4 regions of the Microbacterium triticisoli genome follow, and region 2 is predicted to be linked to each of the others. Evidence: predicted binding sites of a transcription regulator. Region 2 holds the regulator's gene; each other region holds the start of a gene.
The links. The regulator LexA, encoded in region 2, represses DNA repair genes until DNA is damaged. The targets are predictions, from matches to a motif close to TCGAACANNTGTTCGA.

Region 1: the regulator LexA is predicted to act here: its motif matches at 4,078-4,093, upstream of OED01_RS11540 (HNH endonuclease signature motif containing protein).
Region 3: the regulator LexA is predicted to act here: its motif matches at 1,033-1,048, upstream of OED01_RS14130 (intein-containing Rv2578c family radical SAM protein).
Region 4: the regulator LexA is predicted to act here: its motif matches at 3,408-3,423, upstream of OED01_RS06255 (HNH endonuclease signature motif containing protein).

What each region holds. Positions count from the first base shown of each region.
Region 1 is NZ_CP107546.1:2,335,867-2,341,181, reverse strand. Features, by position in the region: gene OED01_RS11555 (FAD-dependent monooxygenase) at 1-1,346, shown strand, start outside; gene OED01_RS11550 (VOC family protein) at 1,460-1,846, shown strand; gene OED01_RS11545 (hypothetical protein) at 2,027-2,518, opposite strand; gene OED01_RS11540 (HNH endonuclease signature motif containing protein) at 2,577-4,040, opposite strand; gene OED01_RS11535 (Cmx/CmrA family chloramphenicol efflux MFS transporter) at 4,306-5,315, shown strand, end outside.
Region 2 is NZ_CP107546.1:2,117,383-2,122,697, forward strand. Features, by position in the region: gene OED01_RS10485 (histidinol-phosphate transaminase) at 1-986, opposite strand, end outside; gene OED01_RS10490 (LysM peptidoglycan-binding domain-containing protein) at 1,042-1,401, opposite strand; gene lexA (transcriptional repressor LexA) at 1,685-2,371, shown strand; gene metE (5-methyltetrahydropteroyltriglutamate--homocysteine S-methyltransferase) at 2,432-4,747, opposite strand; gene OED01_RS10505 (methylenetetrahydrofolate reductase) at 4,769-5,315, opposite strand, start outside.
Region 3 is NZ_CP107546.1:2,917,963-2,923,277, forward strand. Features, by position in the region: gene OED01_RS14125 (M15 family metallopeptidase) at 28-948, opposite strand; gene OED01_RS14130 (intein-containing Rv2578c family radical SAM protein) at 1,057-3,150, shown strand; gene OED01_RS14135 (YaeQ family protein) at 3,197-3,733, shown strand; gene OED01_RS14140 (DEAD/DEAH box helicase) at 3,814-5,315, opposite strand, start outside.
Region 4 is NZ_CP107546.1:1,267,213-1,272,527, reverse strand. Features, by position in the region: gene OED01_RS06275 (isocitrate lyase/PEP mutase family protein) at 1-367, opposite strand, end outside; gene OED01_RS06270 (RNB domain-containing ribonuclease) at 419-1,837, shown strand; gene OED01_RS06265 (aminoglycoside phosphotransferase family protein) at 1,834-2,682, shown strand; gene OED01_RS06260 (HAD family hydrolase) at 2,708-3,346, opposite strand; gene OED01_RS06255 (HNH endonuclease signature motif containing protein) at 3,453-4,913, shown strand; gene OED01_RS06250 (NUDIX domain-containing protein) at 5,315-5,315, shown strand, end outside.

The DNA.
Region 1 (5,315 bases), 220 kb from region 2:
TGCACGACGACGGCGCGTTCCCCGTGGAGGTCCGGGTGCGGGATGCCGGTGGCGAGCGGACCGTGCATGCGAAGTACGTGGTGGGTTGCGACGGCGCGCGCAGCGGTGTGCGCGAGGCGATCGGCCGCAAGCATGTGGGCGGCGTGGCCGCGCACGCCTGGGGTGTGATGGACGTGCTCGTGAACACGGACTTCCCCGACTGGCGCACGAAGTGCGCGATCAACGCCGAGGCGGGCAACATCCTGCACATCCCTCGTGAGGGCGGATATCTCAGCCGGATGTACATCGACCTCGGCGAGGTCGCCGCCGACGATGATCACCGGGTGCGGCAGACGCCCATCGAATCGATCATCGCGAAGGCGAATGCGATCCTGCATCCGTACTCGATCGATGTGAAGCAGGTGGCGTGGCACAGTGTCTACGAGGTCGGACACCGGGTCACGGACGGGTTCGACGACGTGATCGACGGCTCGGGGCGGACTCCGCGGGTGTTCCTGACCGGCGACGCGTGCCACACGCACAGCGCCAAGGCCGGGCAGGGCATGAACGTGTCGATGCAGGACGGGTTCAACCTCGGGTGGAAGCTCGGGGCCGTCCTGACCGGGCGCTCCCCGGAGACGCTGCTGGCGACGTACGGCGCGGAGCGGCGACCCGTCGCGCAGCAGCTGATCGATTTCGATCGGGAGTGGTCGGCGCTGATGGCGCGCAAGCCCGAGGAGATCTCCGACCCGACTGATCTGGCCACGTACTATCTCGCGACGGCCGAGTTCCCGTCAGGTTTCATGACGCAGTACACGCCGTCGATGATCACCGGGTCCGATGCGCATCAGTCGCTCGCCGGCGGATTCCCGCTGGGCAAGCGGTTCAAGTCCGCCGAGGTCGTCCGGGTGTGCGACGGCAACGTCGTGCATCTGGGTCATCACGCGAGGGCAGACGGACGCTGGCGCATCTACGCGTTCGGCGATCAGGACGGGACGGCTTTGGCGGCGTGGGCTTCTGCCGCGTCGGAGGTGCTCGCCCGCTTCACCCCGTCGGATGCCGATGAGGATGCCGTCTTCGACGTGAAGGCGGTGTATCAGCAGTCGTTCGAGGAGGTCGACTTCCCCTCGGTGCCGGCGCTGTTCCAGCCGAAGTCCGGGCCGTTCGGATTGACCGACTGGGAGAAGGTGTACGCCGCGGGTCCGTCGAAGTGGACTCCGGCCGACATCTTCGCGGAGCGGGAGCTGTCGCGGGACGGTGTCGTCGTGGTGGTGCGCCCGGATCAGTACGTCGCGGCGATCCTGCCGCTGGACGGGACGGCCGAGCTGGCGGAGTTCCTGGAGGGCGCGTTCCTTCCGGCCCACTGAGCGGGCGAGGCGGTGCGCGGGTGTCGGGCGGATCCGGGCGGAGGGTGGTGCATGTCGGAGGCCGGCTCTAGCTTGGACTCGGGCGGGACGGTCTCGCCGTGGAGGTGTGCGCTATGGATTGGAAGATCGAGCTGATCTTCGTGCCGGTGACCGACGTCGACCGCGCGAAGGACTTCTACGTCAAGATCGGCTTCAACGCCGACCACGATCAGCAGGTGAACGAGGAGCTGCGTTTCGTCCAGATGACCCCGCCAGGGTCGGCATGCTCGATCGCGTTCGGCACGGGGCTCGGGGGATCGCTCGCACCGGGACAGCAGGACTCGATCCAGGTCGTCGTCCCGGATGCGGATGCCGCGCTCGTGCAGCTGCGCGATGCCGGTGTCGAGGCGAATGGCGTCGATGAGCAGGCGTGGGGCCGCTTCGTCACGTTCGACGACCCGGACGGCAACACCTGGACGCTGCAGGAGCTGCCCGACTACTCGGCCGCGGCGCAGAGCTGACGCGGAGCAGACGAGCGCGATGGCGCCGGAGCAGGCTGCGGTGAGCGAACGTCCCCGCAGCCTGCTTGCGGGTGCGTGTGGGCCGCGCCACGTCGCCGACCGGCCGGTGCTAGAGATCTCCTACCCAGTCGTGAGAGCGCGAGTTGTCTCCGACGTGCGTCGCACCCCTTGGGGCAACGACTACGACGCGAGCTCCCCAGGCGATCCCACCCCGGACACGATGGCCACGAGCATGGCTCCGGCGCCCTCTGCCCCGGCGCTGCTGATGCTCACGGCGTTGACTTCCTCGAACGGCTCATCGAGGTCGATCGCATGGCCGTCGCCATCGCATTCGATCTCCGCAGACTCGACGCCCAACCACGACGAACCCACCCGAACAGCGAAACCGAGTCGCGCTGTTCCGTCACCGAAACAGGCAATCGTCACGCCCTCAACGAGCACATCGCTCGCGTACGAGAGCACAACCTCGAGCTCTTCTGGCGACTGCGCCCCTTCTCGGTCAGATCGAAAGCTGGCGGAGCCGAGAAATCCATCTTGACTCGAGGCGACATCCTCGAACTCTTGGGCAGCCGCTTCCGCCGCTGGCCAGTCTGGCTCGGCCTGCGGTGCGCATCCGGCCAAGCCGGTGACGAGCAAGCCGAGAACCGTGAGGACGGCATAGCGGATACGCATGCGCCAACGTTACCGAACCACCGGTTCGCCGCACTGCCGACACCATGCCTCGTGCGTCCTATCCGCCGATCCACTCGGGAAGGAGAGGTCGTGGTGCACGCCATTCCTGCGTCGGGTCCCACCAGGCGGGGCCGCGGATCTGAGGTCTGCCGCGGACCACGCGGATCTCCCATCCGGAGTGGTCGATGGTGCGGTGATGCCACCAGCACAACGGCACGCCGTTGTCGGTGTGCGTCGGCCCGCCTCGGGAGTGCTCCTCAACGTGGTGGATCTCGCACCAGGATGCCGGGACGTGGCAGCCGGGGATGAGGCATTCCTTGTCGCGCAGCACGATCGCCCGGCGCTGGTGGGCGTTGAAGAGGCGGTCGGTGGTGCTGATCGCGACGATGCGTCCCTCGTGGAACAGCACGCGCTGGATCATCGCCGAGCAGGCGGCGTGCGCGGCGACCGACACGGGAACGGGGGCGTCGACGCCGGCGACGCGTGCCCATCCGGTTCCGCGGACGAAGTCTTCGGCTTCGACCTGCACCACCAGGGTGGGGGCGGCCCCACCGAGCGAGGGCATGTCTTCGTGGCGGGCGGCGAGGCCGAGTGCGAACGCGAGCGCGTCGTGCCGCTTCTGCGCCAGGGTGCGCGGGTCGATCACGGCCCGCGGGTCGGAGTTGAACGGGTCACCATCGCCATCGAGCAGGTCCTCGTCGCTGTCGCGGAAGGTGACGCCGAGGTCGGGGGCGCCGCCGACCTTCGGGTTGTTCTGGGCGTCGAGGATGAGGGTGAGCTGCCCGTAGGTCTCGGGGAGCAGCGCTCCCCGGATCGGGTATACGCCGTCGCGCAGACGACCGATGGTCAGTGACCGGTTCTGCGCGGCCTGCGCTTCGGTGGGCGCTGCGCCGTCCGGGTCGAGATAGGTGGCGATGAGCTGGGCGAACTGGCGCAGATCGTCCGGGGTGGCCGGCGGAGCCGGCTGCGCCGGTTCTTCGGACGTCTCCGGATCGGAGGAACCGAGACCTCGTGCGCACGCGGCGAGCTCGGCATCCGCGCGCAGCCGATCCTGGCCGCCGATGCGGTCACGGGTCCGTTCGATCGGATCCGTCGCCGCCAGCATCCCGGCGACGCCGATTGCACCGTCGAGCATGGCCTCGCGCAGCGCAGGCCAGCGCGCCGGCAACCGGGCACCGGTGGTCAGCTCGACATCGCGGTGCACGACGCCCGCGGCCTTCGTGACCCGTCCGGCGCCTGTCGCGTCGACCCGCAGCACCCGCTGCAGCAGCTCGTTCATGTTCCGGCATCCGAACACCGCCGCAAACGTCGGCACCCCCGAACCCGCGGGGCGACCATCGACCGACGCGACCGTCTCGACCACCAGAGCATCCAGCCGCCGCTGCGCCTCACCCGCGAGCCGGAGGAATTCCATCTTCTCGGCATCCGACAGCACACCGAGCCCGCCAGAACGCACCGCGGACTCGATCGAGAGATCGAGGTCGGAGACGACCCTCTCGAGAACTGCTGCGATGCCGTTCATATCTCCTATTAAACACCGGGTTACCGACATTCAGATCTCGAATATCTCTTCTGGGGATAACTTCCGGACTTCGGGCGTGTGCGGTAACGTTCTGTGCCATGTCGAGTCCCGAATCAGACAGGTCAGGGGCTGCCGGTCGCACCGCCAGCCCCGTGAACCGCTGAACCGACGCCCGCCTCCTGCGCGGGCGTCACCTGGCGTACTCCAGCCGCTGGCCGTGGTGACCGGAAGAACCCTCTTCTGACCTCTCACCTCGGAGTACTCGATGCCTTTTCCCCTCTATCTGCTCGCCCTGGCGGTCTTCGTCATGGGCACCTCGGAGTTCATGCTCGCGGGGCTCGCCCCGGACATGGCCGCCGATCTCGACGTGACGATCGGCGCCGCAGGACTCCTCACGTCCGCCTTCGCCGTCGGCATGGTCGTCGGAGCGCCGCTGATGGCGGCGTTCGCCCGCCGCTGGCCTCCTCGGCTCACACTGCTCGCATGCCTGGTCGCGTTCGCAGGATGCCACGTGCTCGGTGCCCTGACGTCCGCGTTCCCCGTTCTGCTCACCACCCGCGCGCTCAGCGCCGTGGCGACCGCAGGCTTCCTGGCGGTGGCCTTGAGCACCGCCACGGCCCTGGTCGCACCCGACCGGAAAGGGCGCGCTCTGTCGATCCTGCTCTCAGGGACGACCGTGGCGGTGGTCGCCGGCGTCCCGGCGGGAGCGCTGCTCGGCGAAGCCCTGGGTTGGCGGGCGACGTTCTGGACGCTCGCGCTGCTGTGCGTTCCCGCCGCGCTCGGTGTCGCCGTCGGCATCCCGAACCAGCGCCGAGCCACAAGCGACGACACCCCGAGCCTTCGTGCCGAGCTCGGCGTGCTGGCCTCGCCGCCGCTCGTCCTCGCGATGCTGCTCGGCGCGTTGATCAACGGCGGCACGTTCGCGGTGCTGACCTTCCTCGCGCCCATCGTCACCGGGACCGCAGGACTCGCTGCGGCTTGGGTGCCGGTCGTCCTCGTGCTGTTCGGCGTCGGATCATTCCTCGGCGTCGTGATCGCCGGCCGCCTGTCCGACACCAGGTCCGCACTCGTGCTCTCGATCGGAGGCCCGCTGCTCCTCGTCGGCTGGGTCGTCCTGGCGCTCGTCGCAGCTCATCCTGTGCTGCTGTTCGCGCTGGTGCTCGTCCAGGGCGTCCTGGCCTTCGGCGTCGGCAGCACCGTGATCACCCGCGTGCTGTACGCGGCATCGGATGCCCCCACGATGGGCGGGTCGTACGCCACGGCGGCGCTCAACGT
Region 2 (5,315 bases):
TCGCGCACGAGGATCCCCTTGTCGTAGAGCGACTGCCAGGTCGCCTTCGGGTCAGACACCCCGCCGAAGAGCACGAAGTTCGACCACGACTCGTGCGGCGCGTACCCCAGAGCCTCGAGCGTCGCCGTGATGCGATCGCGCTGCTCGACGATCTCGTCGACCATCGCGAGCATGGTTTCGGCGTTGCGCAGCGCGGCGACGGCGGCAGCCTGCGTGAGTGCGCTCAGGTGATACGGCAGACGCACCAGACGAAGGGCGTCGATGAACGCCGGGTCGGCAGCGAGATACCCGACCCTGGCGCCGGCGAACGCGAACGCCTTGCTCATCGTGCGCGACACCGCCAGCCGCGGGCGTCCGTCGAGCAGCGTCAGCGCGGAAGGCGCGTCACGGGGCGCGAACTCCTGATAGGCCTCGTCCACGACGACCACGCCACGGGATGCCTCGTACACCGCCTCGACGACATCCAGGCCGAGGGGGGTGCCGGTCGGATTGTTCGGCGAGCACAGCAGGACGATGTCGGGGTCAGCAGCCGCCACCTGCTCGGCGGCCTCCTCCGCGGACAGCGTGTAATCGGGCTGCCGCGTCCCGGCGACCCAGGTCGACCCCGTTCCCTGTGTGATGAGCGGATACATCGAATACGTCGGCGCGAACCCGAAAGCCGTGCGCCCCGGCCCGCCGAAGGCCTGGGCGATGTGCTGCAGAACCTCGTTCGAACCGTTGCCCGCCCAGATCCGGTCTGCGGACAGTCCGTGCCCGAGGTACTCCGCGAACCCCTCGCGCAGCGTCGTGAACTCCCGATCCGGGTAGCGGTTCACATCGCGCAGTGCGACGGCGATGTCGTCGAGGATGTCGCTGGCGACAGCATCCGGAACGGGATGCGTGTTCTCGTTGACGTTCAGGGCCACCGGCAGCGGAGCCTGCGGAGCGCCGTACGGGGTGAGCCCGCGGAGGTCGTCACGGAGCGGGAGATCGTCGAGGGAGGTCATCCATCCCATGCTACCGAGACGGCTCTATACGGCCGTGTCGATGTGACGAATCGTCTCAGCTCTCGTAACCCGCTGGGATGGCCAACTCGTCGCCGATCATCAGTGCGCCGCCCTCGAGCAGGTTCAGCCGCTGCAGAGCATCGACGACCTCACGCGGATCGGCCGCCGGAGCGATCTCCTCTGCGATCGACCACAGGGTGTCGCCGGGCATCACGGTCACCGTCTCGAACGACGTGACCACCTCTTCACCCCCGGCGTACGCGGAGCCGCCGCTGAGCGCTGCGAAGGCGAGACCGACGGCGAGAGGGAGCGCAGCCAGGGCGAGCAGCACCCGGCGTCCGCGCGTCGTCAGCCGCAGCCGCGTGGCTGCCGCAGACGGACGGATGGACGGTGCCGTGACGGTGATGCTGCTCATGATCGCTGCTCCTCGTGCTCCCTCTCCCGATCGGGAGAACTTGGCGTAGCGTTCGCATTCCCCGCTCGGCCGGGAGCGGGGGATGCGAAGCTACGTACCGAATGTATCTTCGATTTCGAATCTCTGTCAAGCATTTTTCGAAACCTTTCCGTCGAATCGTCCGACACGCTCGAACAGATCTTCCCCGAACCGGGGAACCTCGGATACGGTTTCGCTAACGACACCTCACCACGGGCCTCCGACATCGCCGCCGGGGCACCCGATCGGCAACCAAGGAGCAGCCATGAGCGACGCAACAGCCCCCGGCACCGAGGCACCGCGCACTCGTCGACGCAAGAGCCTCAGCGCCAAGCAGATGGCCATCCTCGAGGTGATCCAGACCTCGATCGCCCGGCACGGGTATCCGCCGAGCATGCGGGAGATCGGCGATGCCGTCGGCCTCAAGTCCCTCTCCAGCGTCACCCACCAGCTCGGTCAGCTCGAGCTCAGCGGCTACCTGCGCCGGGATCCCGGCAAGACCAGGGCCATGGAGGTCCTCATCGACCTCCCCGGCTCGGGTACCGAGAACCCCGCTGACACCGCTCCCCCGGTCGGCGACGCCGCCCTGGTCCCGCTCGTGGGACAGATCGCCGCCGGTGTGCCGATCACCGCCGAACAGCAGGTCGAGGAGATCTTCCCCCTGCCTCGTCAGCTCGTCGGCAAGGGTGACCTGTTCATGCTCAAGGTGAACGGCGAGTCGATGATCGACGCCGCCATCTGCGACGGCGACTGGGTCGTGGTGCGCACGCAGAACACCGCCGAGAACGGCGAGATCGTCGCCGCGATGCTCGACGACGAGGCGACGGTCAAGACGTTCCGTCGACGCGATGGACACACCTGGTTGCTCCCCCGGAACTCCGCGTTCGAGCCGATCCCCGGCGACGACGCGACGGTGCTCGGCAAGGTCGTGGCGGTGCTTCGGGCCGTGTGATCCGCGTGGACGAGAACGGCCGCTCCCGATCGGGAGCGGCCGTTCTGCTGCGACAGGACGTCAGACGGCGACCGACACGTCCTCGCGGACGCGACGCGTGGCCTCGACGATGTTGCGCAACGACGCGGTGGTCTCGTCGTAGCCGCGGGTCTTCAGACCGCAGTCCGGGTTTACCCACAGCTGACGGTTCGGGATCTCCGCGGCCGCGCGACGCAGCAGCGCCTCGATCTCGTCCGTGGAGGGAACGCGCGGCGAGTGGATGTCGTACACGCCGGGGCCGATGCCATGGTCGAAGCCGACCGCGGAGATGTCGTCCACGACGTCCATGCGGCTGCGAGCAGCCTCGATCGACGTCACATCGGCGTCGAGAGCGCGGATCGCATCGATCACGACGCCGAACTCCGAATAGCAGAGGTGCGTGTGGATCTGGGTCGCCGCGACGGCGCCGCCGGTGGCGAGGCGGAACGAGTCCACGGACCACTTCAGGTACGCCGGCTGGTCGGCCTGCTTGAGCGGCAGCAGTTCGCGCAGCGCCGGCTCGTCGACCTGGATGATCTCGATGCCGGCCGACTCGAGATCGGCGATCTCCTCGCGCAGGGCCAGAGCGACCTGGTTGGCGGTCTCCCCGAGCGGCTGGTCATCGCGGACGAACGACCACGCCAGGATCGTGACCGGACCGGTCAGCATGCCCTTCATGTGCTTGGACGTGCGTCCCTGTGCGTAGGTCGACCAGTCCACCGTGATCGGAGCGGGACGCGACACGTCGCCCCACAGGATCGACGGACGCGTCGCGCGGGACCCGTAGGACTGCACCCAGCCGTTCTCGGTCACGGCGAAGCCGTCCAGGTTCTCGGCGAAGTACTGCACCATGTCGTTGCGCTCCGGCTCACCGTGCACGAGGACATCGAGACCGAGCTCCTCCTGCAGCGCCACGACGCTGTCGATCTCGGCACGCAGGAACTCCTGGTACTCCGCCTCGGTGATCTCACCGCGCGTGAACCGAGCGCGAGCACGGCGGATGTCTCCGGTCTGCGGGAACGACCCGATGGTCGTGAGCGGGAGCGCAGGTAGACCGAGAGCCTCCTCCTGCGCCGCCTCGCGCTCCGCGTACGAGACACGCGAGAAGTCGGCGTCCGACAGGGTGCGCGCTCGGACGGCGCCGTCGCGCACACCAGGAGCCGACAGACGGTCGGCGAGAGCCGCGGATGCCGCGTCGAGCTCCGTCTGGATGGCAGCGCGGCCCTGATCGAGACCCCGCGCCAGCGTCACGACCTGCGCGACCTTCTGGTCGGCGAACGCGAGCCAGGAGACGAGACGGCTGTCGAGCTTCGACTCGTCCTCGACGTCGTGCGGCAGGTGCAGCAACGAGGTCGAGCTCGACGCCGCGACCTGCGCCGCGCCGAGGGCCCGCAGCGCCTCGAGCTTGTCGAACGCCGCCGCGAGATCCCCGCGCCAGATGTTGTGACCGTCGACCACGCCGCCGACGAGCACCTTGTCCGCAAGCCCTTCGGCGGCAGCCGGCACGGAGCCGCGGATCAGGTCGACCGCGATGGCCTCGATCGGGGCCGCGGCGAGCACGGGGAAGACGGCGTCGAGCGCGGCATACGGTGCCGCGACGAGGATCGCCGGGCGGTCGGTCGCGCCGCCGAGCACCGCGAGCGCACGCTCGGCTGCGGCCGAGAGCTGCGCCGTCGAGGCAGGAAGCGACTCGCTGACCAGAGCCGGCTCGTCGATCTGGACCCACTGGGCACCCGCCGCGCGCAGACGTGCGAGCAGTTCGACGTAGACAGGGAGCACGTCCTCGAGACGGGACAGCGGGTCGAAGCCCTCCGGAGCGTCGTCCGACGCCTTCGCCAGTGCGAGGAGCGTCACCGGTCCGACGATCACCGGACGGGTGACGAAGCCCGCCGCGGCGGCCTCGGAGACCTCGCGGACGAGGCGGTCGCTGGAGAACGAGAACGTCGTCTCCGGACCGATCTCGGGCACGAGGTAGTGGTAGTTGGAGTCGAACCACTTCGTCATCTCCAGCGGAGCACGGTCCCCCTCGCCACGGGCGACGGTGAAGTACGCGGGAAGCCCGATGGTTCCGTCCGCGGAGCGCAGGTTCTCGAAGCGTGCGGGGATCGCACCGACGGTGACGGCGGCATCCAACACCTGGTCGTAGTACGAGAACGACTCCGGGATCGCGGAATCCGCACGGCCCAGCCCCAGCGATGCGAGTCGCTCGCGGGTCGCGGCACGCAGCTCGGCGCTCGTGGCCTCGAGCTCCTGCTCATCGATCCGACCGGCCCAGAACGCCTCGACGGCCTTCTTCAGTTCGCGGCGGCGCCCGATGCGCGGGTAGCCGAGGATGGTTCCCTCGGGAAATGCAGTCATGGTGGGTCCTTTCAGCGGGGTCTAACGATGAAGAGCAGGGAGGATGTCGGCGGACTCGAGCACGTCCAGGACGGTCTCGTGCTGGTTGAACGCGTACAGGTGCACACCGGGCGCACCGCCGGCGACGACCTCGCGGGCGAGTTCGGCCGCCCAGTCGACGCCGATCTGCCGGCGCCCCTCGGCGGTCGGTTCGACCTCGAGAGCCACCTGCAGCTCGCCGGGGATCTCTTCGCCGGTGAGTTCCAGCACGCGGGACAGCCGCGCGGGTGAGGTGATCGGCATGATTCCGGGCAGGATCGGGATCGTCACGCCGGCGCGTCGTGCGCGCTCGACGAAGGCGAGGTAGTCGTCGGCGTGGAAGAACAGCTGCGTGATCGCGAAAGTCGCGCCTGCGGCCTGCTTGGCCAGCAGCGCATCGACGTCCTGGGTGCGGTGCACCGCGCGGGGGTGCCCCTTCGGGAAGGCGGCGACGGCGATGCTCACCTTGCGTCGAGGTGCGACCCTGGCAGCACCCGGGAGGCCGGGCACTGGCGACTCCTCGTACGGCGCCCGTTCGGCCTGCACCCGG
Region 3 (5,315 bases), 800 kb from region 2:
CGCGATTGTGGGGAGTGGCCAGACGGATCAGCCAGGGTAGTCGGGCGCGGCGGGGAGACCGAAGAACTCCTCGAGCGTGGTGTAGCCACCCGCGTGATACGCGGCGGCGAGCTCGGGGCCGATGTAGCGCAGGTGCCACGGCTCCGGGGCGTAGCCGGTGATCGGCGTCTCGCCCTCGGCGTACCGGACGATGTAGCCGTACTCCCACGCGTGCGCGTTCACCCACGCGCTCTCTGCCGTCCCGCCGAAGGCGCGGATGCCGCCGCACCCGCTGCTGCACGACACGACGTCGAGTGCGAGTCCGGTCTGGTGCTCGCTGTAGCCCGGCCTGGCCGACACCTCCTCGGCCGCCTGCTGACCTGTCGCGCTCACGTGCCGCGAGTAGGTGTTCTCCTGCATGCCGTAGGAACGATAGGCGTTGTTCGCACCCAGCACGCCGGCACCGGCATCCGCCAGCCCCGCTGCGAGCGCGTTGATCGCCCCCGCCGGCTCCGCACGCAACGAGCCTGCTGTCGTCGTGGTCTGCAGCCGTGTGGAGACGAGCCCGGTGGGCGTGAACTCGGGCGCGAGCGGACGCGCCTTGTTGACCACGACCCAGATCCGATCGGGATCGCTGAGAGAGATGCACGGAGCATTCCCCGCGGCGACGGACGCACGGAAGGCCTCACCGCCCCCGAAGGCCGCGATCGTTCCCGAGTCGTCGCCGGCGGCGATGGCTGTCTGCACTGCGGCATCCGCGCACGGGTCTGCGGCGACCGTCGCCTCCACGTCCACAGGCGGAAGCTGCATGGCCACGGCTGGTGCGGGCTGCTCGACCACCTCGAGCGCAGGCACGTCGGCGAGCGCCCACAGCGAACCGAGCGCCGTCACCGCAACACCGATGGGCAGCGCGAAGGCCAGGGTCCGGGGTCGCGGCGCGGCATGTCGGGGTGCCATCGCCTCGCTCACCGGTCCATTCTCCCCTGTGCGGCTGAGTACTTTTCGCCTGCGACGACGAGGTTCGAGTCTCGTCGGGCGGGCCTTGTGATTTCTTCGTTCATTTGTTCTAATGAATGCATGCGCTGGCAGGGACAGAGAATCGACGACGCGGATGAATCCGCGCTGCCGGGACTGGAGAACCGCAGCGGGATCATGCGGTCCGTGACGACTCCCGAGTTCGCCGGGATGACGTTCCACGAGGTGCTCGCCAAGTCCGCGCTGAACAAGGTCCCCGGCCCGTCGCGGATGCCCTTCTCCTGGACGATCAATCCGTACCGTGGCTGCAGTCATGCGTGCGTGTACTGCCTTTCTCCCGACACCCTGATCCTGTGCGCCGATGGACGACAACGGCCGCTTTCACAACTCGAGATCGGTGACGAGATCATCGGAACCGTCGTGCAGGGCGCCTACCGCCGCTACGTCCGCACGGTGGTGAAGGCGAAGTGGACGACGATGAAGCCCGCCTACCGGGTTGATCTGGCCGATGGCACCGAGATCATCGCGAGCGGTGATCATCGATTCCTCACCGATCGGGGCTGGAAACATGTGACGGATGCGGAATCGGGGCAGCGCCCGCACCTCACCACGAACAACCGGCTGCTCGGCTTCGGCAATGGCTCCGCCCTCTCGATCGATCATCCTGGTCCCGACTATCGCGACGGATACCTCGCCGGCATGATCCGAGGCGACGGAATGATCTTCCACGGCATCTATCCGAGTGCCGAACGCGTCCGCGAGGTCCACAGGTTCCGACTGGCACTGATCGACGAGGAGGCGCTCGGCCGAACGCAAGCGTTCCTTTCCGAGGCGGGCGCGCCGACCTACTCGCGTCCGTTCGCTGCACAGACGGCGACGCGCAGCGCGGCGACGGCGATCCACACCGCAGTGCGCCGCGATGTAAGCACGATCGAGAAGGTGATCGAGGTTCCCGAATGTCCGAGCCTCGACTGGCATGCCGGGTTTCTCGGCGGCATCTTCGATGCCGAGGGCAGTTGCTCCCAAGGGGTCCTGCGGATCTCCAACAAGGACGAGAAGATCGTCGATCTCATCACTGCCGCCCTCGATGCCCTCGCCATTCCGCACGTCGTCGAAGCCGCCCGTGCCAGCGGAGTGCGCAGCGTCAGGACCATCGGCGGGCTTCCGGTTCGTCGGCGCTTCTTCGAGCTCACTCGTCCCGCGATCACGCGGAAGCTGTCGATCGAGGGCACGGCGGTGAAAACATCCTCTGATCTGCGGGTCGTGAGCATCAGCCCGCTTCCCGGTGAACGTGAGCTCGTCGACATCACTACCGGCACCGGCGACTTCATCGCCAACGGAGTGATCAGCCACAACTGCTTCGCCCGTGGAACGCACCAGTATCTCGACCTCGATGGCGGCGCGGACTTCGATACCCAGATCGTCGTGAAGACCAACGTCGTCGAGGTGCTGGAGCGCGAGCTGCGCCGCGGCAGCTGGCAGCACGAGACCGTCGCGCTCGGCACGAACACGGATCCCTACCAGCGCGCCGAGGGCCGCTACCGGTTGATGCCGGGAATCATCCGGGCACTCGCGGACTCCGGGACGCCGATGTCCATCCTCACCAAGGGCACGCTGATCCGACGCGACATCCCGCAGCTCGTCGAGGCGTCCGATCATGTACCGATCGACGTGCAGATGTCGATCGCGATGTACGACGACGATCTGCAGAAGACGATCGAACCGGGGACGCCGACGACTCAGGCGCGCCTGGACACGGTGCGGGCGCTCACGGATGCCGGATTCCGCGTGACCGTCTTCCTGATGCCGATCATGCCGCACATGACCGACTCGGTGGCGGCGATCGACAGCGCCCTCGCGCGCATCAAGGCGGCCGGGGCCGCGCGCGTCATCTACGGCGCCCTTCATCTTCGCCCCGGCGTGAAGCCCTGGTTCCTGCAGTGGCTCGACGAGCATCGTCCCGACCTGGTCGCGTCGTACCGCGGGCTCTACCCCGGGGTCTCCGCCGAGGCGCCGAAGGGCTATCGGCAATGGCTCGCGAAACGGGTCCGTCCGCTGATCCGGATGCATCGGCTCGACGGACGCGACGAGGACGACCTGTTCGTGGAGAGCCCCCGCGGCATGCGGACACTGCCGCCACGGCCGGCGGCGGCTGCCCCGGCATCCGCTCCTCCGGCACAGCCGATGTTGTTCTGAGCACTGCGGCGGGCCTGCGGCCGCAGGGCGCGTAGGCTCGAGAGCTATGGCTATCGGCGCGATGATCCACACGTTCACGGTGCAGCTCGCCGACATGGACCGCGGGGTCTACGAGGAGCTGACGCTGCGCGTCGCGAAGCATCCGTCCGAGACCGACGCCTACATGCTCACCCGGGTGCTCGCGTACTGCCTCGAGCACACCGATGGCATCGCGTTCAGCGAGGGGCTGTCGTCCACCGAGGAGCCGGCCGTGGTCGTCCGCGATCTCACCGGCCTCACCACGGCGTGGATCGAGGTCGGAGCGCCGGATGCCGAGCGCATGCACTACGGCAGCCGTCTCGCCGAACGCACGGTCGTCTACACGCACCGCGACCCCACCAAGGTGATCGCAGCGTGGGAGGGCAAGCGCATCCACGATGCCGACGGCATCCGCGTCTACAGCTTCGACCCCGGCTTCATCGACGCAGGCACGCGTGTGCTCGAACGCCGCAACACCGCGACCCTGACGGTCACCGAGGCGCAGCTCTATCTGGATCTCAACGGCACGTCACTGTCGTCGACGGTGCACGAGCACCGGATCTGACATCCCGCGAGACGTGGCCTGCGGGGTGAAACCTGGCCAGGCTGACCACGTCTCACCCCGCAAAGCAGGTCGCGTGAGGATCAGGCGGTGAGATCCGCCGTGGTCGGGACGCGACCGGCGATCTCCTCGATGACCTCGTCGCCGACGCGGGCCGGCTCGAAGGGCGCGTCGATCTCGGCGCGCTGGAGCAGTTCGGTCATGCGACGCTGCCGCTGACGCGTGATCAGCGTCACGACGCGACCGGATCGTCCCGCGCGACCGGTGCGACCGGAGCGGTGCATGTACGTCTTGTACTCGTCGGGCGCATCGGCCTGCACGACCAGATCGATGTCGTCGACGTGGATACCGCGAGCGGCGACATCGGTCGCGACGAGGACCTGCACCTTGCCGGACGTGAGGCGCGCCAGATTGCGCGTGCGCTTGGCCTGGTTGAGATCGCCGTGAAGCGAGACTGCGGCGATACCGACCTCTTCGAACTGCTCCGCGAGCATCTCGGCGTAGGCACGGGTGCGTGCGAACACGAGCGTCTGCCCGTCGCGGTCGACGAGCGACGCGAGGATCTCGGCCTTGTCGCGGTGATCGATCACGAGCACGCGGTGCTCGATCGTGCTGGTCTCCTGGTTCTCACCGGCGACCTCGTACACGGCCGGGTCCACGAGGAACTCCTCGACGAGGGCGGCGACCTCGCGGTCGAGCGTCGCCGAGAACAGCAGCTTCTGGCTGCCCTCCGCGGTGTGGCGGAGAATCCGCTGCACCGGCTCGACGAAGCCGAGCTCGCACATGTGGTCGGCCTCATCGAGCACGGCGATCCGGCAATCCGAGAGGTCGAGCTTGCCCTGGTTGATGAGGTCCTCGATGCGACCGGGGGTGCCGATCACGATGTCGACGCCCTTCTTGAGCGCTCCGACCTGACGCGCCTGCGGCACGCCGCCGTAGATCTGCGTCGTGAAGAGGCCGACGCTGCGCGCGATCGGCTGGATCGTCCGGTCGATCTGCAGGGCGAGCTCGCGCGTCGGCGCGAGGATGATCGCTCGCGGGGAGCGGCCGAACTCGCGCTTCTTACCGGCCTGCGATTTCAGGATGCTCTCGACCAGTGGCGCACCGAACGCGATCGTCTTGCCCGATCCGGTGCGGCCGCGGCCGAGGACGTCGCGTCCTTCGAGAACGGCCGGGATGCTGGCGGCCTGGATCGGGAACGGCGAAACCGCACCCATGTTCGCGAGGGTCTCGACGATGTTCGAGCCGAGGCCCAGATCACCGAAGGTCACGTTCTCGACTTCGGCCGCCTGCACGGTCTTCGCCTCGAGGCGCTCGTGCACGACGTCCTCCGCCTGCTCGACCGGAGCGGCGGTCTTGTTCCAGTTGTCGCGGGTCGGGCGCTGCTCGGTGCGACGCGGGCGGTCCTCGTTGTAGCGCGGACGCTCCTGGCGGTCACCGTTGTAGCGCGGGCGCTCGGCGCCACGGTCGGCGTTGTAGCGCGGACGCTCGGCGTCACGACGGGGACGCTCGGCGGCACGGTCGTTGTTGTACGAGGGGCGGTCGCCATCACGACGAGGACGCTCGGCGGAACGGTCGCTGTTGT
Region 4 (5,315 bases), 850 kb from region 2:
CGTCCGAGACGGACTCGGCCAGCGGCTTCAGCCGGTCCTCGATGTTCGCACCGACCGCGCCGGCGGCGATCGCGAGGCGCGTCGTCTCCCCCGCGTCGCCGTACCCGTCGTCGAGGTCCGCGGTCACCGGGACGTCCACAGCCGAGGCGATGCGCGACACCATGTCGAGCATGATCTCGCGCGGAATCGTGCCGTCCGCATAGCCGAACGTGGCGGCGATCGAGTGCCCGGCGGTGGCGAGGGCCTTGGTCTCGCCGAGCGCGGCGACGGCCTGGGCCGATACGACGTCCCAGACGTTCACGACGCGGAGGATCTCCGGGGCGCGGTGGAGGGCGACAAGGGTCTTGGCTTTCTCTGCAACGGTCATGATCACACGCTAACGCCCCCTCGGGACGACGGCTCTGGATAGTCTCGATGCATGCCTCAGCGTCGCGCCCATGTCGCCCCGTCCGCCGCCCAGAGCGAGCTGGCCGCGGCGCTCGCCGGACTGCGAGCATCCCTCGATGCGCCGGTCGAGTTCTCCGCGCAGGCCGAGTCCGAGGCGGCATCGGCTTCGGCATCCGTTCCGGAGCTCGACCTGCGCGACGTGCCGTTCGTGACGCTGGACCCGCCCGGCTCGAAGGATCTCGACCAGGCTTTTCATCTCGCGCGCGCGGGTTCGGGTTTCGAGGTGCGTTACGCGATCGCCGACGTCCCGTCATTCGTCACGCCCGGTGGAGCTCTGGATGCCGCGGCGCGCCTGCGCGGCCAGACCCTGTATGCGGCGGATGGGTCGATCCCGCTGCATCCTCGGTCGCTCAGCGAGGATCGCGCCTCGCTCCTCCCGGACGTCGAGCGCCCGGCGCTGGTGTGGACGTTCGCGCTGTCCGGCGACGGCGATGTGACCGACTTCCGTCTCGAGCGGGCGCTGATCCGGTCGCGGGCGCAACTCGAGTACGCCGCACTCCAACGGATGCTGGATGCCGGGGAGGAATCTCCCGCCGATCTGCTCCGCGGGATCGGCGAGCTCCGCGTCGAGCAGGAGCGCGCGCGTGGCGGGGCGAGTCTCAATCTTCCCGATGAGGAGGTCGTGCGCGCCGACGACGGCACGTACCGGATCGAGCGCCGTCGGCCGTTGCCCGTCGAGGAGTGGAACGCGCAGTTGTCGCTGATGACCGGGATGACCGCGGCATCCGTCATGATCGATGCCGGCGTCGGCGTGCTGCGGACGATGCCGCAACCGGATGAGAAGTCGTTCGAAGCGTTCCGCCGGCAGACCGAGGCTCTGGGACGCCCCTGGACGAGGGGCGAGTACGGCGAGTACCTGCGCGAGCTCGACCGGGCGGATCCGCTGACGCTGCCCGTGCTCGAGGCCGCGGCGGCGCTGTTCCGGGGCGCGGGGTACGTCGTGTTCGACGGCGCCGCACCCGCGGATGCCGAACAGGCGGCGATCGCTGCCCCGTACGCGCACGCGACCGCTCCCCTGCGCAGGCTCGTCGACCGATGGGCTCTCGCGATCTGTCTGGCCGTCTCGTCCGGGCGGGAGGCACCAGGATGGGCCCGCGAGTCGCTGCCCGAGCTGCCCGGGCTCATGCAAGCATCCTCGCAGCGCGCCTCGAAGTTGAACTCCGCGACGATCAACTGCGTCGAGGCGGCGCTGATGACCCCGTTCGTCGGCTCACGGGTCGAGGCGAGTGTGATCGAGATCCGAGACGGAGACCGTGCGGCCGTTCAGATCGCGGACCCCGCCGTCACGGCGTCCGCTCCCGTCCCTGCCGGCTCCGCTCCGGGCGATATCGTTTCACTGACTCTGGTCCGCGCCGACATCACGAAGGGCGAGCTGGAGTTCTCGACGTGAGCGATCGGCCCGGGCGCCTGACACCGGCGCAGTGGCAGTGGGTCTCCGAGCGGATGCCCGACGCGCGAGTCGTTCGCGACATGTCCTGGGGCGTCGTGGAGTCGACGGTGCTTCACCTTCGGACCACGGACGGCGACGTCGTCCTCAAAGCCGGTGGCGCATCGAACCACCACTTCGCCCGCGAATGGGCCGCGCACCCGGCGTACACACATGATCTCGTCGCGACCGGACACGCGGCTCTCCTGCGCGACTCCGACCTGTCGCTGCGCGTGATGGTGCTCGACTACCTGCCGGGCGACCTCGTCGAGGGCACGGATGCCGAGCACGAGTCATCCACGTATCGGCAGGCGGGCGCGCTGCTGCGCCGGTTGCACGATCTCGAGTCGCGCATGGATGCCGACGTGCAGTCCGCCACGGCCGCTCGGGCGCTGAGATGGCTCGACGGTCCGCACCGCATCGACGAGACGGATGAGAGGGCGGCGCGAGTGGCGCTTGCGGCCGCTCCGACCGGCCCCGTCCGAGTGGTGCCGACGCACGGTGACTGGCAGCCGCGGAACTGGCTGCTCGACGACGGCACCGTGCGGATCATCGACTTCGGGCGTTTCGGCTTCCGTCCGCCGTCCAGCGATCTCGCACGCCTGGATGCTCAGCAGTGGCGCGGAAGGCCGGACCTCGAGCAGGCCTTCTTCGAGGGGTACGGCGAGGACCCGCGGGATCCGGACCTCTGGCGTTGGGACCGACTCAAGGAAGCGGTCGGGACCGCCTGCTGGGCGTTCCAGGTGGGTGAGGAGGACTTCGAGGCCCAGGGGCATCGGATGCTCGCCGAGGCGCTCGACGCGTTCTGAGGATCAGTGAGCCGATCCTTTCAGATCAGCTCGAAGCGAGAATCCGCGTGATCGCGGTGGGCACATCGGCCGCGGTGATCGTTGCGACGGTCCCGAGGTCGCCGGTAGGGTCATCCGCGATCCATGCCGTCTCGAGTCCCGCGGCCGCGCCGCCGAGGACGTCGGATTCGAGGCCGTCTCCGATCATCCAGCCACGCAGCGGCGCTCCGAGGCGACGAGCAGCCAGAGCGAAGATCGCCGGATCCGGTTTGCGGACGCCGGCCTCCGCGGAGATCACCCATCCGTCGACCGCGTCGCCGAGACCGGTTCGAAGGATCTTGCCCTCCTGATTGTCGACCTCGCCGTTGGTGACGATACCGATCGTCCAGCCCGCCGAACGCATCGCCGCGAGCGCCTCGAGCGCTCCATCGGGACAGGTCACGAACCGCGGCATCCGACGGCGATACGCCTCCCGCAACCGGATCGGGTCGTCAGACAAGGCGAAGGTGTCGACGACGTCCTCGAAGACATCCGCCTTCGAGCGCCGTTCGCCGAGGGCTGCCGCGAGGTATGCGATCTGGTCGGATCTCAGTTCGCGCTGCTCGCCGAACTCTCGAGCCCACCGCGCCGCCGCTTTCGCCTGATCGATCAACGTGCCGTCCAGATCGAACAGCGCGAGGGGCATGACGCCAGCGTACTCAGCGAAGGCGTTATGAATCCGTTACCGGCTATCGGCTGAATCGGACTCGAAAAAAGGTTCGAATGTCGGTGGCCTCGGGGATCATCGTCGTATGAGCTTCTTCACCGAGATCGACGAGCAGGTCACGACCCTGCGCGCGCTCCTCGGTGAGGATGCTGCGGCCACCGAGCTCCCCACGGCACTGCGTGCGCTCTCCGATGACGAACTCGTCGAGACGATGCGCGCGTCAGCTGCGCTCTCGCGGTGCCTCGACAGGGTCACCGCGCTGGGTGCCGGCATCGCCGCGGCGCGATCCGCGCGCGAGTCCGGACACGATGGCCTGGCGCAGCGGCACGGACATCGGAGCACCGTCGGACTCCTGCAGGACGTCACCGGGAGCACCCGTTCGGATGCCGCACAGCGGATCCGCGTCGGATCGGCGCTGCTGGGCAGCTCCGACCGCGACGCCACCGCGGGTGAGGCCCACGACGCGGCATCACCCGCGCACACCTGGCATGAGCCAGCCGACCAGGCGTTGCTGACCGGGCGCATCTCCGCCGCGCAGCACGACGCGGTCCTGCGGGGCCTGGGCGAGCCGCCGCACGAAGACGACGGCGATCGGGTGCCGGATGCCGAGGGCCTCGCCGCGTGGACGCTGGCCGTCGCGCAACTGGTCGATGAGGCGGCGCACCGCACGGTCGAAGAGCTGACATCGGCTGCGCGCACCCTGCGCGACATCCTCGACCCGGACGGCTCCAGGCGCCGCTTCCTGGAGCGGCACGAGAACCGCTCATTCCGCATGTGGACTGATCGCGACGGCGTCCACCACGGCGCGACCACCTACGACGACGAAGGCTTCGCTCTCGTGAAGACCATCCACGACGCCGCGTTGCGTCCGCGGCGCGGCGGGCCGCGCTTCGTCGACGATGCCGAGCAGGCAGCCGCGCAGACGCTCGCCGCCGACCCGCGCACCAACGACCAGCTCGCGTACGACCTGATGATCGATCTCCTCGATGCCGGGTCCCGGGCCGACGCTGCGACCGTCTTCGGCGTCAAGCAGGCCGGCGTCCGACTCGTGCAGACGATCGACCACGACGGCGAGCGCGGAGCCGCGCTGACCGAAGACGGCTTGATCGCTCTCCCCCGCGAGAGCGCCGAACAGCACATCTGCGACAGCGGAGCGCTCCTCGTGACGGTCGATCCGCGCGGGAACCCGCTGCGGATCGGACGTGAGCAGCGGCTCTTCACACCTCCGCAGCGCATCGCACTGGCCGTCCGAGACGGCGGATGCCGATGGCGGAACTGCGACCGGCCAGCCTCGTACTGCGAGGCGCATCACATCGATGAGTGGGCGGGAGGAGGACGCACGGACGTGGAACGCGGCATCCTGCTCTGCCGCTTCCACCACATGCAGCTGCATCACGGCGGATGGCGGATCACCCGCGACGGAACAGACGACTTCGTCTTGCGCGAACCGGGTGGTGCGACCGTCGCGCTGCCACCGCGGGTCGCCCTGCGCTACGCGTTCTCGGACATCGATCCGCCGCCGCGACGATTCGCGCCTGCAGCCTGACCCGTCTTCGCCGGGGCACGTGTCGGGTCTCCACACCGGTGGGCTGACGGACCTCTACGCGTGCGGCGTGACGCAGCTTCGCGGGCACAACCAGCGGACCCGAACTCGCGACCTGGCGGATCTCCGCACCGACGGGCCTACAGACATCCGCACACTCAGCCTGACGCGCCTTCGCGAACACAACCAGCCGAGCCGCGCTCGTCACCTGACGGATCAGCACTTGATGTGCCGGCATTCCGCGCCTGAGGCCTGACGTTCGTCGCGCGGGCGGCATGGCCGTTCACGGCCGCCGTCGACAGTGCGCGCGTCGGATTATCGACAACCCGACCCTGACGCTGTCGTTCCGGACCCGCGTCCGGAACGAGACGACGGTTCCGGTGCCCCGTCTCTAGGCTGACAACA